One region of the Kitasatospora sp. NPDC101176 genome, then DNA from elsewhere that is predicted to be linked to it. Evidence: riboswitches for the same ligand, from Rfam matches in the RefSeq annotation. Region 1 holds a riboswitch; the other holds the start of a gene.

What was found. A riboswitch is a leader RNA that binds a small molecule or an ion and turns the genes downstream of it on or off. The one in region 1 is predicted to bind cobalamin.
Region 2: it holds a riboswitch for cobalamin, as region 1 does, so the genes downstream of both, ACIRS1_RS23675 (cobalamin biosynthesis protein) here and ACIRS1_RS26135 (iron ABC transporter permease) in region 1, are expected to answer to the same signal.

What each region holds. Positions count from the first base shown of each region.
Region 1 covers NZ_JBIWPA010000022.1:7,237-13,271, reverse strand. The annotation lists gene ACIRS1_RS26140 (ABC transporter ATP-binding protein) at 1-776, opposite strand, end outside; gene ACIRS1_RS26135 (iron ABC transporter permease) at 776-1,840, opposite strand; cobalamin riboswitch at 2,017-2,156, opposite strand; gene sodN (superoxide dismutase, Ni) at 2,255-2,650, opposite strand; gene sodX (nickel-type superoxide dismutase maturation protease) at 2,912-3,292, shown strand; gene ACIRS1_RS26120 (CGNR zinc finger domain-containing protein) at 3,289-3,879, opposite strand; gene ACIRS1_RS26115 (amino acid ABC transporter ATP-binding protein) at 3,993-4,745, opposite strand; gene ACIRS1_RS26110 (amino acid ABC transporter permease) at 4,790-5,764, opposite strand; gene ACIRS1_RS26105 (ABC transporter substrate-binding protein) at 5,799-6,035, opposite strand, start outside.
Region 2 covers NZ_JBIWPA010000018.1:87,080-93,114, forward strand. The annotation lists gene ACIRS1_RS23665 (putative cobaltochelatase) at 1-1,397, opposite strand, end outside; gene ACIRS1_RS23670 (cobyric acid synthase) at 1,394-2,908, opposite strand; gene ACIRS1_RS23675 (cobalamin biosynthesis protein) at 2,905-3,885, opposite strand; cobalamin riboswitch at 4,041-4,173, opposite strand; gene ACIRS1_RS23680 (transcriptional regulator) at 4,470-5,180, shown strand; gene ACIRS1_RS23685 (alpha/beta hydrolase family protein) at 5,390-6,035, shown strand, end outside.

The DNA of each region.
Region 1 (6,035 bases):
TAGCGGGTGGGGTGGACACGGTCGAAGAGCAGATGGAGGGCGCCGGTCACCGGGTGCCGGACGGGGGTGGCCCGGACGCCGAACACCTCGGCCAGCAGGTCGGGCCGGAGCACCTCGGCGGGCGGCCCGGAGGCGACGATCCGGCCGGCCCGCAGCACGTACAGCAGGTCGCAGTGGCCGGCCGCCAGGTTGAGGTCGTGCAGGGCGGTGAGCACCGTAGGCCCGGCCTCCCGGACCAGCGCCAGCACGTCCAACTGGTGGGCGATGTCCAGATGGTTGGTGGGTTCGTCGAGCACCAGCAGCCGCGGGTCCTGGACCAGTGCGCGGGCGATCAGCACCCGCTGCTTCTCGCCGCCGGACAGGCTCGGGAAGCCCCGTCCGGCCAGGTGCTCGGCGCCGACCCGGCGCAGCGCCCGGGCGCAGCGCGCGCGGTCGTCCGGGCCCGGCCCGCCCAGCCCGCTCCGGTGCGGCAGCCGGCCCATCGCGACCACCTCGGCGACGGTGAAGTCGAACTCGGCGGAGTGCTCCTGCGGCAGCGCGGCCACCCGCCGGGCGGCCTCGCGGGCGGGGAGCGCGTGCAGCTCGGCGCCGTCCAGCAGGACGGCCCCGGCGGCGGGCCGCAGCGCCCGGTAGACGCAGCGCAGCAGGGTCGACTTGCCGCTGCCGTTCGGCCCGACCAGACCGACCACCTGTCCGGCGGCGGCCTCCAGCACGACGTCGTGGACCAGCCGGGCACCGGCCAGGTCGACCGAGACCCGGTCGAGGGAGAGGTCCATCAGCGCCCCCCGAGGGCGTGGCCGCGGCGGCGCATCAGGAACAGGAAGCAGGGCACGCCGAGCACCGCGGTGCCGACCCCGACGGGCAGTTCGGCGGGCGCCAGCAGGGTCCGCGAGACGATGTCCACCCAGACCAGCAGCAGCGCACCCGCCACCGGCGCGACCAGCAGCACCCGGCGGTGGCCGGCCCCGACCAGCATCCGGGCCAGGTGCGGGACCATCAGCCCGACGAAGCCGATCGCCCCGCTGACCGCGACCACCGTGCCGGTGACGGCGGCGGTCACCACGAACAGCTCGCGGCGCAGCCGGTCCGGGTCCACGCCGAGCGAGGCGGCCGTCTCGTCACCCATGGCGAGCGCGTCCAGCCGGCCCGCGGAGCAGTGCAGGTGGACCAGGCCGGCGAGCACGGTGGCGGCGACGATCGGGACGGAGCCCCAGGTGGCGCCGCCGAGGTTGCCGAGCAGCCACATCATGGCGTCCCGGGCGGCCTCGCCGCGGGCGGCGGCGAAGACCATCAGCGCGGTGGCGGCGGAGAAGCCGTAGGAGAGCGCGGTGCCGGTGAGCACCAGGCGCAGCGGGGTGAGTCCGTGGGCGGTCCGGGCGGCCAGGTAGACCAGCACCATGGCGAGCAGCGCGGTGCCGAAGGCGGAGGCCGAGATCGCCCACACCCCGAGCGAGGCGAAGGCGCCCAGCAGCAGGACGGCGTTGGCGCCGACGGCCGCGCCGGAGGAGATCCCGAGCACGAACGGATCGGCCAGCGCGTTGCGCACCAGGGCCTGCACGGCGACCCCGGTGGCGGCGAGCCCGGCGCCGACCACCGCGGCCAGCACGGTGCGCGGCAGCCGGATCTCCCAGACGATGGCGTACGCGGCGGCCTCGTCGGCCTCCAGTCGACCGCCCGTCAGCCCGGCGGCGAGCAGCCGCAGCACCCGGGCCGGGCCGAGGCCGGCGGCGCCCAGCGCGACCCCGCAGACCAGCGAGAGCAGCAGGGCGACGGCCAGGCCGAGGGCGAGGGGCGGGGCGGGTATCCGCCGGGCGGGCGGCGCGGCCGCGGCGCCGCTCACGTGCCGGCCCCGCCGGGCCGCACACGGGCGTGGGCCCGCGCGCACCTGTTGACGGTCCGTTCGCTGCGCTCGTTCACCGGGGTTGTGCGCCTTGCCTCGGGCCGCGGGCGCGCGGGGGCGGGCGCCGGGCGGGCGCGGGCCCGTGCGGCGCCGTCCCCTCGCAGTCCACGGCGAGTTGTCGGGAGGTCAGCGGCCGGGGGCGATCGGGCTGGCGCGGCCGTGCGGGCCGCGCTCACCGTTGCGGGTCAGCGCCGGACTCACACCGGACTTCCCCCTCGGACGCCCTGGCAGCATAACAGCCACTCAGGCTAGGCAACCCTTACCGGGGTGGGTCCCGGCCGGGTCGGCCGTGGACGCACGACCGCCCCCGTCCGGCGGTGCGGACGGGGGCGGTCGGGTGGCGACGCGTCAGGCTCAGGCCTGCTTGGTCTCCCAGAAGATCTTGTCGACCTCGGCGATCAGGTCCAGCAGGGCCTGGCCGGTGGCCGGGTCGGTGGACGCCTTGGCGGCCGAGGCGGCCTTCAGGGTGTCGTTGATCAGCGCGTGCAGCTGCGGGTACTTCTCGAAGTGCGGGGCCTTGAAGTAGTCGCTCCACAGCACCGAGATGTGGTGCTTGACGGCCTCGGCGCGCTGCTCCTTGATGATGACGGCGCGGGCGCGGAAGTGCGGGTCCTCGTTGGCCTGGTACTTCTCCTGGGTGGCCTTGACCGACTCGGCCTCGATCCGGGCCTGCGCCGGGTCGTACACGCCGCAGGGCAGGTCGCAGTGGGCGTGGGCGGTGGCGCGCGGTGCAAACAGACGAGAGAACATGGGAGTCCTTCCTTAGATCGTCTTCCCGCGCCCGAGATTACCCTTCCGCCCTGCGGGTTTCGCGATCGGGCGGTGGGCCTAGGGCAAAAGGCGGACCCGGAACCGGGGTAATCCGGACATCGAACGGGGTGACGATCCGTACGGCAGACTGGGACCGTTCGGTCGGGAGGAGGAGTCGTGGCGCGGAGCGCGGAAGCCGGGGGCGGCGCCCGGGGCGGCGGCGCGCTGCCGTTCGGGCTGGTCGACGTGGCCGGGCCCTCGATGGTCCCGACCCTGCGCGAGGGCGACCAGCTGCTGGTGCGCTACGGCGCGCCGATCCGCCCGGGCGCGGTGGTGCTCTTCCGGCACCCCTTCCAGCAGGACCTGCTGGTGGTCAAGCGGGCCGCCGAGCGCCGCCCGGCGGGCTGGTGGCTGCTGTCCGACAACCGGCCGGTGGACAGCGACAGCCGCAGCTACGGCCCGGTGCCGGACGAGCTGGTGCTCGGCCGGGTGCTGCTGCGGTTGCGCCCGCGCCCGGCCTGGCTGGCGCCCGGCCGCCGGCTGGAGCGGCTGCTGCTCGGCGGCCGGCTGGCCGCCGTCCCGGGCCTGGCCCGCCGGCTGGGCCTCTGGGTGGAGGACGTCCGCCCGCCGCAGCCGCGCTAGGGCCTGTTGCCCGGCGCCGCGGCCTCCGCCTCCTGGCGCTTGCGGGCCCGGTAGGCGGCGACGTTGGCGCGGGTCGCGCAGCGGTCCGAGCAGTAGCGGCGGGAGCGGTTGGTCGAGGTGTCCAGGTAGGCGTTGCGGCAGGGGGCGGCCTGGCAGATGCCGAGCCGGTCGGCGCCCAGCTCGGTCAGGTGCACGGCCAGGCCCATGCAGGCGACGGCGCTGAAGTGCGCGGTGGCGGTCGGCGAGTTGTCGGCGAGGTGCAGGTGCCAGCGGGGCCGGCCGGCGTCGTCCAGGTAGTCGTGCCCGGAGACCAGCGGGCTGACGGGGTACTCCATCAGCAGGCTGTTCAGCAGGTCGACGCCCCGGACCTCGTCGTTCTCGGCGGCGGCCTCGAAGACCCCGCGCAGTCTGGTCCGCACCGCCCGCAGCCGGGGCAGGTCGGACTCGTCGGCCAGCGCGGCGGCCCGCGAGGAGTCGGAGAACAGCTCGCGCACGGCCTCGACGGAGGTCAGCGAGTCGGTTCCGCGCTCGGGCTCCTCGGTGTTCACCAGCCGGACGGCGAGGTCGGCGTACGAGGCGAGCTCCACGGCGGTCCTTCCAGAAGTGTCGGTAACGGGCTGACTGCTTCCAGCCTATTACCCGAGTGGGGAAAACGTCGGCGCCCGGCAGGAGCAGCCTGCCGGGCGCCGACGGCACGGATCTACAGGACCTTGGAGAGGAAGGCCCTGGTGCGTTCGTGCTGCGGGTCGGTGAGCACGTCGCGGGGGGTCCCGGACTCGACGACGACGCCGCCGTCCATGAACACCAGCGCGTCGCCGACCTCGCGGGCGAAGCCCATCTCGTGGGTGACGACGATCATCGTCATCCCCTCCTCGGCCAGCCCGCGCATGACGTCCAGCACCTCGCCGACCAGCTCCGGGTCGAGCGCGGAGGTGGGCTCGTCGAAGAGCATCAGCTTCGGTTTCATGGCAAGTGCGCGGGCGATCGCCACGCGCTGCTGCTGGCCGCCGGAGAGCTGCGACGGGTAGTTCTTCGCCTTGTCGGACAGGCCGACCCGCTCCAGCAGGGCCATCCCGCGCTCGCGGGCGTCGGCCTTGGACTCGCCCTTCACCTGGACCGGCGCCTCGATGACGTTCTCTATGGCGGTCATGTGCGGGAACAGGTTGAAGCGCTGGAACACCATGCCGATGTCGCGCCGCTTGAGCGCGACCTCGCGGTCCTTGAGCTCGTAGAGCTTGTCGCCCTTGCGCCGGTAGCCGACCAGCTCGCCGTCGACGGACAGCAGTCCGCCGTTGATCTTCTCCAGGTGGTTGATGCACCGGAGGAAGGTCGACTTGCCGGAGCCCGACGGGCCGATGAGGCAGAACACCTCGCGGGGCTTGACCTCCAGGTCGATGCCCTTGAGCACCTCGACCAGGCCGTACGACTTGCGCACGCCCTCGGCCTTGACCATCGGCTCGCCCGGTGCGGCGTCCTGCGGCTGCTTGGTCAGATCGGTCATGCGTGACCACCTCCCTCGAGCCCCGGGACGACGTCGTGCTCGGTCTTCGGCGCGGGCTTGCCGCGGAAGAGGCCGCGCACGCGCTGGAGCGGGGTCGGCGGCAGCGTCCTGCTGGTACCCCGAGCGTAGTACCGCTCGACGTAGTACTGCCCGACGGTCAGCACGGAGGTCAGGAAGAGGTACCAGAGGCTGACGGTGATCAGCAGCGGGATGGTCTGGAAGGTGCGCGAGTAGATGTTCTGCCCGGCGCGGAACAGCTCCTCCAGCGCGATGACGCTGACCAGCGAGGTGGTCTTGAGCATCGAGATGGTCTCGTTGCCGGTCGGCGGGATGATCACCCGCATGGCCTGCGGCAGGACGATCCGGCGCATGGTCGCGAACCGGCTCATGCCGAGCGCGTGGGCCGCCTCGGTCTGCCCCTCGTCCACCGACTGGATGCCGCCGCGGACGATCTCCGCCATGTACGCGGCCTCGTTGAGGCCGAGGCCGAGCAGCGCCGCGGTGAAGACCGGGATCAGCGTGTTGGTCGACTCGGACCAGAACTCCGGGCCGAACGGGATGCCGATCGACAGCTTGGGCCAGAGCGCGCCCATGAAGTTCCAGAAGACCAGCTGGACCAGGACGGGGGTGCCGCGGAAGACCCAGATGTAGAACCACGCGGTGCCGGACAGCAGGGGGTTCGGCGACAGCCGCATCACCGCGAGGATGATGCCGCCGGCGACGCCCATCACCATGGACAGCGCGGTCAGTTCGAGGGTGACGCCCAGGCCGTGCAGGATGCTGGAGTCGAAGAGGTAGGTGTTGACGACGTCCCACTGGAAGGCGGGATTGAAGATCAGGGCGTGGAGCATCATGGCCGCGAGGACCGCGACGACGACGGCTCCGGCCCACCGGCCGGGGTGGCGGACCGGGACGGCCTTGAAGGTTTCGGGCCGTCCCGGGTGCGCCGTCCCCTGATCGGAATGGTTCACAGTGGCCTCAGGGGGGTGGGGAACTGGCGGAGGGTCAGCTGGTGGCGCCGTTGATCTGGGACTGGGTGATCGCGCCCGCCTGGACGCCCCACTTCTCGAGGATCTGCTTGTAGGTGCCGTCGTCCATCAGCGACTGGACGGCGCCCTGGACGGGCTTGGCGAGCGCGGAGCCCTTGGTCAGGACGATGCCGTACGGGGCCTTGCCCTCGACGGTGCCGAGCTGCTCCAGCTGGCCGTTGGTCTGCTTGATGGCGTAGTCGACGACCGGGGA
Region 2 (6,035 bases), on a different contig from region 1:
CGGCGGGCGCGCACGGTGTGGCCGGCGCTGGTCTCGGCGGGGGAGCGGCGGCCCTGGGCGCCGCGGCCGGTGCCCTGGACGGTGAACAGCCGGGTCCGGTACGGGTCGCCGGCCGCGACCGGCGCCGACTCCCGGGCGGGGGCGGGGTGCTGGGCCGGGACGGGCTGCGGCTCGGGTGCTCCGGCCTCCGCCGGGGCGTCCGCGGGGGCGGGCTCCGGGGCGGAGGTCTCCGGGGCCGCGTCGCCGGTCGGCTCGGGTGCGCCGCCGCCGTCGGGGCCGCCGTCGCCCGGGCCGCCGTCACTGCCGCCGTCCGGGCCGTCCCCGTCCGGGTCGCCGCCGTCGGGGCCGTCGCCCTCCGGTTCGGGTTCGGGCTCGGTCTCCGGCTGGGCGTGCTCCTCCAGCGTCCGTTCCAGCTGCTCCTCGTCCAGCCCCGGGGCGTCGAAGGGGTTGCGGCGGCGCCGGTGCGGCAGGGCCAGCCGGGCGGCCTTGCGGACGTCCTCCTCCAGCACCTCCGTGCGTCCGTCCCAGGCGGCGAGCGCGACGGCGGTGCGGGCCATCACGATGTCGGCGCGCAGCCCGTCCACCTCGAACGCGGCGCACACCGCGGTGATCTGCCGCAGTGCGGTGTCGGTCAGCTCGACCTCCGGGAGCAGCTCCCGGGCGGCGGTGATGCGCCCGGCGAGCGCCCGCTCGTCCTCGGCGAACCGCGCGGCGAAGCCGGCCGGGTCCGCGTCGTAGGCGAGCCGGCGGCGGACCACCTCGGCCCGCTCGGCGGGCTCCCGGGTGGCGGCGATCTCGACGGTGAGGCCGAAGCGGTCGAGCAGCTGCGGCCGCAGCTCGCCCTCCTCCGGGTTCATCGTGCCGACCAGCAGGAAGCGGGCCGCGTGCCGCACCGACACGCCCTCGCGCTCGACGTAGGAGCGGCCCATCGCGGCGGCGTCCAGCAGCAGGTCCACCACGTGGTCCTGCAGCAGGTTGACCTCGTCGATGTAGAGCACGCCGCGGTGCGCCTTGGCGAGCAGCCCCGGCTCGTACGCCTTGACGCCCTCGGCCAGCGCCCGCTCGAGGTCGAGCGAGCCGACGATCCGGTCCTCGGCCACGCCGACCGGCAACTCGACCAGCTGGGAAGGGCGTTCGTGGCTGCCGGCGGCCGGGTGCGGGCCGTCGGGGCACTGCGGGTCCGGCCCGGCCGGGTCGCAGGCGAAGCGGCAGCCGTCGACGGCGGCGATGGACGGCAGCAGGCCGGCCAGGGCGCGCACCATCGTCGACTTCGCGGTGCCCTTCTCGCCGCGCACGAGCACGCCGCCCACGGCCGGGGAGACCGCGTTGAGCAGCAGCCCGAGGCGCAGGTCGGCCATGCCGACGATCGCGGTGAACGGATAGCGGACGTCACTCATGCATACTCCCCAGGTGCCCCGGGCGCCAGGAACGGCAGCGATCCGGCCGCCGGCACCCCGCCCTCGATCAGCTTCCAGAGCGCGTCGGTGTCCGCGTGCTCCTCGATCAGGTCGCCCAGCCGGTCCAGCCGGGCCTCGCGCGCCTCGGCGAAGGACGTGTCCGGCGCGGGCACGAACGCGCGGCCCGCCGATGCGGCGACCTCGCGCAGGAGTTCGCGGCGGAACCCGTCGTTCTCCAGCGCGCCGTGCCAGGTGGTGCCCCAGACCTGGCCGACCCGGCAGCCGTCCAGGAAGGGCTCGCCGCCCTCCACCTCGACCACCCCGTGGTGGATCTCGTAGCCCTCGACCCGGTGCCCGTACGCCTCGCCGACCGGCCGGCCGAGCACCTTCTCGGCGCCGAACCGCACGCGCGTCGGCAGCAGCCCGAGACCGGCGACCTCGCCGGCCCCGGACTCCACCTCGTCGACGATCGAGCCCGCCAGCATCTGGTAGCCGCCGCAGACCCCGAGCACCGGCAGCCCGGCCGCCGCGCGGGCCTTCAGCGCCGGTTCCAGGCCGCGCTCGCGCAGCCAGGCCAGGTCGGCGACGGTGGCCCGGGTGCCGGGCAGCACCACCAGGTCGGCGTCGGCCAGCTCCTCCGGCCGGGTCGCCCAGCGCACCAGCACGCCCGGCTCCTGCGCGAGCGCGTCCACGTCGGTGAAGTTGGAGAGCCGGGGGAAGCGCACCACGGCCACCCGCAGCACGTCCGCTCCGAGCGGGCCGCGGCCGTCCACCCGGTCCACCACGGTCGACAGGTCCAGCGAGTCCTCGGCGTCCAGCCACAGGCCCGGCAGCATCGGCAGGGTGCCCAGCACCGGGCGGCCGGTCAGCCCGTGGAGCATCTCCAGCCCGGGGGCGAGCAGTCGGGCGTCGCCGCGGAACTTGTTGACGAACCAGCCGGCCACGTGCCGCTGGTCCTCCGCGGACAGCAGCGCCAGCGTCCCGTACATGGCCGCGAAGACGCCGCCGCGGTCGATGTCGCCGACCACCACCACGGGCAGTCCGGCCGCGGTGGCCAGGCCCATGTTGGCGATGTCCCGGTCGCGCAGGTTGATCTCTGCGGGCGAGCCGGCGCCCTCGCAGACCACCACGTCGTAGCGGCGGCGCAGGTCCGCCAGGCACTCCAGGGCCCGCTCCAGCAGGACGGGCTTGCGCTCGCGGTAGTCCAGCGCACCGACCTCGGCGACCGGCCGGCCGAGCAGCACGACCTGGCTGCGGCCGTCGGCGCCGGGCTTGAGCAGCACCGGGTTCATGGCCGCCTCCGGCTCCACCCGGGCGGCCTGCGCCTGCATCGCCTGGGCCCGGCCGATCTCGGCGCCGTCGGCGGTGACGAAGGAGTTCAGCGACATGTTCTGCGCCTTGAACGGCGCCACCGCGACCCCGCGGCGGGCCAGCCAGCGGCAGATGCCCGCCGTCACCACGCTCTTGCCCGCGTCCGAGGTCGTCCCTGCGACCAGCAGCGCGTTGCTCATGCCCGTCCCTTTCCGCTTCTGCTTCCGCGGCCGGCCAGCAGTCGCAGTGCGACGTGCCCCGCCACGGTCGTACCCAGGGCCAGCGCGCCCACCCGCCGGGAGAGCACGCAGGCCCGCTCGATGTCGTCCACCGTGACCGGCCGCAGTTCGGCGCCCAGGACGGGTCGGTGCTCGACCCGTTCGCCGTACTGCAGGGTGCCGCCCAGCCGGACGCCGACCGCGCCCGCGAAGGCGGACTCGGCCTGGCCGGCGTTCGGGCTCGGGTGCGCCGAGCCGTCCCGGCGCCAGACCCGCCAGGCGGTGCGCGGCTGCGGCGCGGCGGCGACGGTCAGCAGGGCGGTCAGCCGGGCGCCCGGCCAGCCCGCCACGTCGTCCAGCCGGGCCGAGGCCCAGCCGAACCGGGCGTGGCGCGGCGAGCGGTGGCCGACCATGGCGTCCAGGGTGTTCACCGCGCGGAACGCCAGCAGCCCCGGCGTGCCCGCCAGCGCGCCCCAGACGAGCGCGTTGACGACGGCGTCGGCGGTGTTCTCGGCCACCGACTCGACCACCGCGCGGGCGATCTGCTGCTCGTCCAGCGCGCTCGGGTCGCGCCCGCACAGGTGCGGCAGCCGGGCCCGGGCCGCCGTCAGGTCGCCCGCGGCCAGCGAGCGGCCGATGGTGCGGGCCTCCCGGGTCAGCGAGGTGCCGCCGAGCACCGTCCAGGTCGCGGCGGCGGCCAGGGCCGCGCGGCCGAGCGGGCGCCGGCCCGCGGTGCGGTCCAGGGCCACCGCGGCGGCGGCCACGGTGCCCGCGCACAGGGCCGTGTAGCCGGCGCCGGTCGCCCGGTCGTCCCGCCAGAGCCGGCGCTCGAGCCGGGCCGCGGCGGAGCCGAAGACGGCCACCGGGTGGCCGCGGCGGGGGTCGGCGTAGCGGGCGTCGGCGGCGTAGCCCGCGAGGGCGCCCAGCGCGAACGCCGCCGCGCGGGTCAGCGGGCGCACGTCGGGTGCGGCGGGTTCGCGGGGGCGGCGGCCGGGTGCGGCGGGACCGGGGGGTGTGGCGGAAGGCAGCGTCGGGTCCGGCGGGGCGGGGCAGCCTGCATCGCGTGCGTGTCCTCACTCAGGGTCCGCGCCCTGGCTCGACGTAGCGGGGGCGAGAGTCTCCTGGCTTCCGGGTCGGACGCACCCCCGGGCCTTCCAGCGGCTTCTGACGGCGCGCCGTGGCAACCTGCCGAGCGTGCTCCCCGGTGACAGTGGCGGGACCGCGCCGGACTCGCACCGGCTTCCTCTGCATGCCTCCGTTTGGCCCCCGGATCCCATCACGCGGCCGAACCGGGAGTCAACCGAGGTCACGGAGGGGTTGGTCACACGGGACCGGGGGCCGCGGGGCGCCCGCGGGCTCCCGGCCGGGCGGCGGCGACGGGCGGCGGGGCCCGCGCCGGCACCTCCGTCGGTACCTCCGATCCGCCCGCCCGCAGGGGCATGACACCCTGTGCGATCGTCCAGCGGTCCGTAGGGACCTCCAGGGCCGCTTCGTGTGTTCGGCGGCTGGGGCCGGCCGCCACCCGCACCTACCGTTCGTTCCCATGCGACGCAGACAGCCCCCCGCCCTGCCCCCGGTGCCGTTCTCGCCGGGCGCCGCCCGAGCCCACCGGGCCGGCCTCGGCCTGACCCCCGACCAGGTCGTCGGCGGGATGGCCGCGCACGGCGTCCGCCTGCTGCCCACCCACGTCCTCGCCTGGGAGAGCGGCGAGCTGCGGCCGACCGAGGAGGAGTTCATCGCGCTGGCCCGCGCGCTCTGGTGCCCCGCCGTCCAGTTGATGGGCACCCGCCCCACCCGGCTGCGGGACTTCCGGGTCGCCCGCGAACTCCACCAGGACGCCGCCGCCCGCCGGATCGGGGTCGCCCTGCGCCGCTACCAGGACGCCGAGCTGACCGGCCGGTGGGACGGCGACGAGGCCCAGACCCACGCGCTCGCCCAGGTGCTCGGCCTGCGGCTGCGCGAGCTCGTCGACGTCACCGGCCGCCGCGAGGAGCTCGACCGGTGCCTGCGCCAGTGCGTGGACGGCCGCTGGCAGGCCCACGTCCGGGCCGTCGCCCGTATCGTGCCGGTCCACGAGGACGACCTGGCGGCCGTGCTGACGGCCCTCCAGCAGGAGAACCAGGTCTCCTCCCACTGGGGCAGCGGCAGTTGGGGCTCCCCGGCCGCCGCGGCGCCGGACCCGGTCCGCGAGCAGCCGTTGGCGGAGCGCTTCTGGGAGCTGCTCGGGCGGCGCCGGACCGACATCCCGGTCTGACGCCGCGGCCCGCCCCCGCCCGCCCGCGCCGAACCGCCGCCCGTACCCCTCCAGCCCGCCCGCCTCCCGCCCGCCGCCCACACCCCCGCCGGCCGCCCCGCCGTGCCCCGGACGGCCCAGCCCGGTGGCCGCCCGGCCGCCCTCCCGGTGAACTGGTGCTCGAACACCGTCCGGTCCAAGACCGTCCGACCGTCAGAGCGGGGAGCGATATGCGTTGGGGAACCGCGGCCGTCGTGGCCGCCGCCGCCGTCGGTGCCGGGGCCGCCGTCCTGGTCATCGGCCGCCGGGCCTCCGAACGGACGGTCCGCCCGGCCGCCGCCGTCGAGGGCTCCGGCCCCGTCCTGGTGCAGAGCCTGGCGGCCGGCCGGATCACCTTCACCCGGCGCCCCGCGAGCCTGCGCCCGGGCCGCTGGGCGGTCGAGTGGGACGACCACGGCCACGCCGTCGTCGAGGACGTCCTGCACAGCGACGAGCAGGGCGTGACCCGCAAGCTCCTGCGCGCCGACCGCGGCACCCTCACGCCCGGCACCGAGGTCCGCTTCACCCCGCGCGTCCACCTCGGCGACCCGACCGCGGCGCTCGGCCTCCCGTACCGCGAGACCGCCGCGGACGGCGAGCTCGGCGCGCTGCCGGTCTGGTTCCTCGACGGCAAGCGCGGCACCTGGGTGATCCTGGTGCACGGCCCCGGCGGCGACCGGCAGCAGACCCTCCCGGTGCTCCCCGTCCTGGACCGGCTCTCGATGCCCGCCCTGGCGGTCACCTACCGGGGTGACGAGGGCGCCCCGGCCTCGCCGGACGGGCTCAGCCACTTCGGCGAGACGGAGTGGCGCGACGTCGAGTCGGCGATGCGCCTGG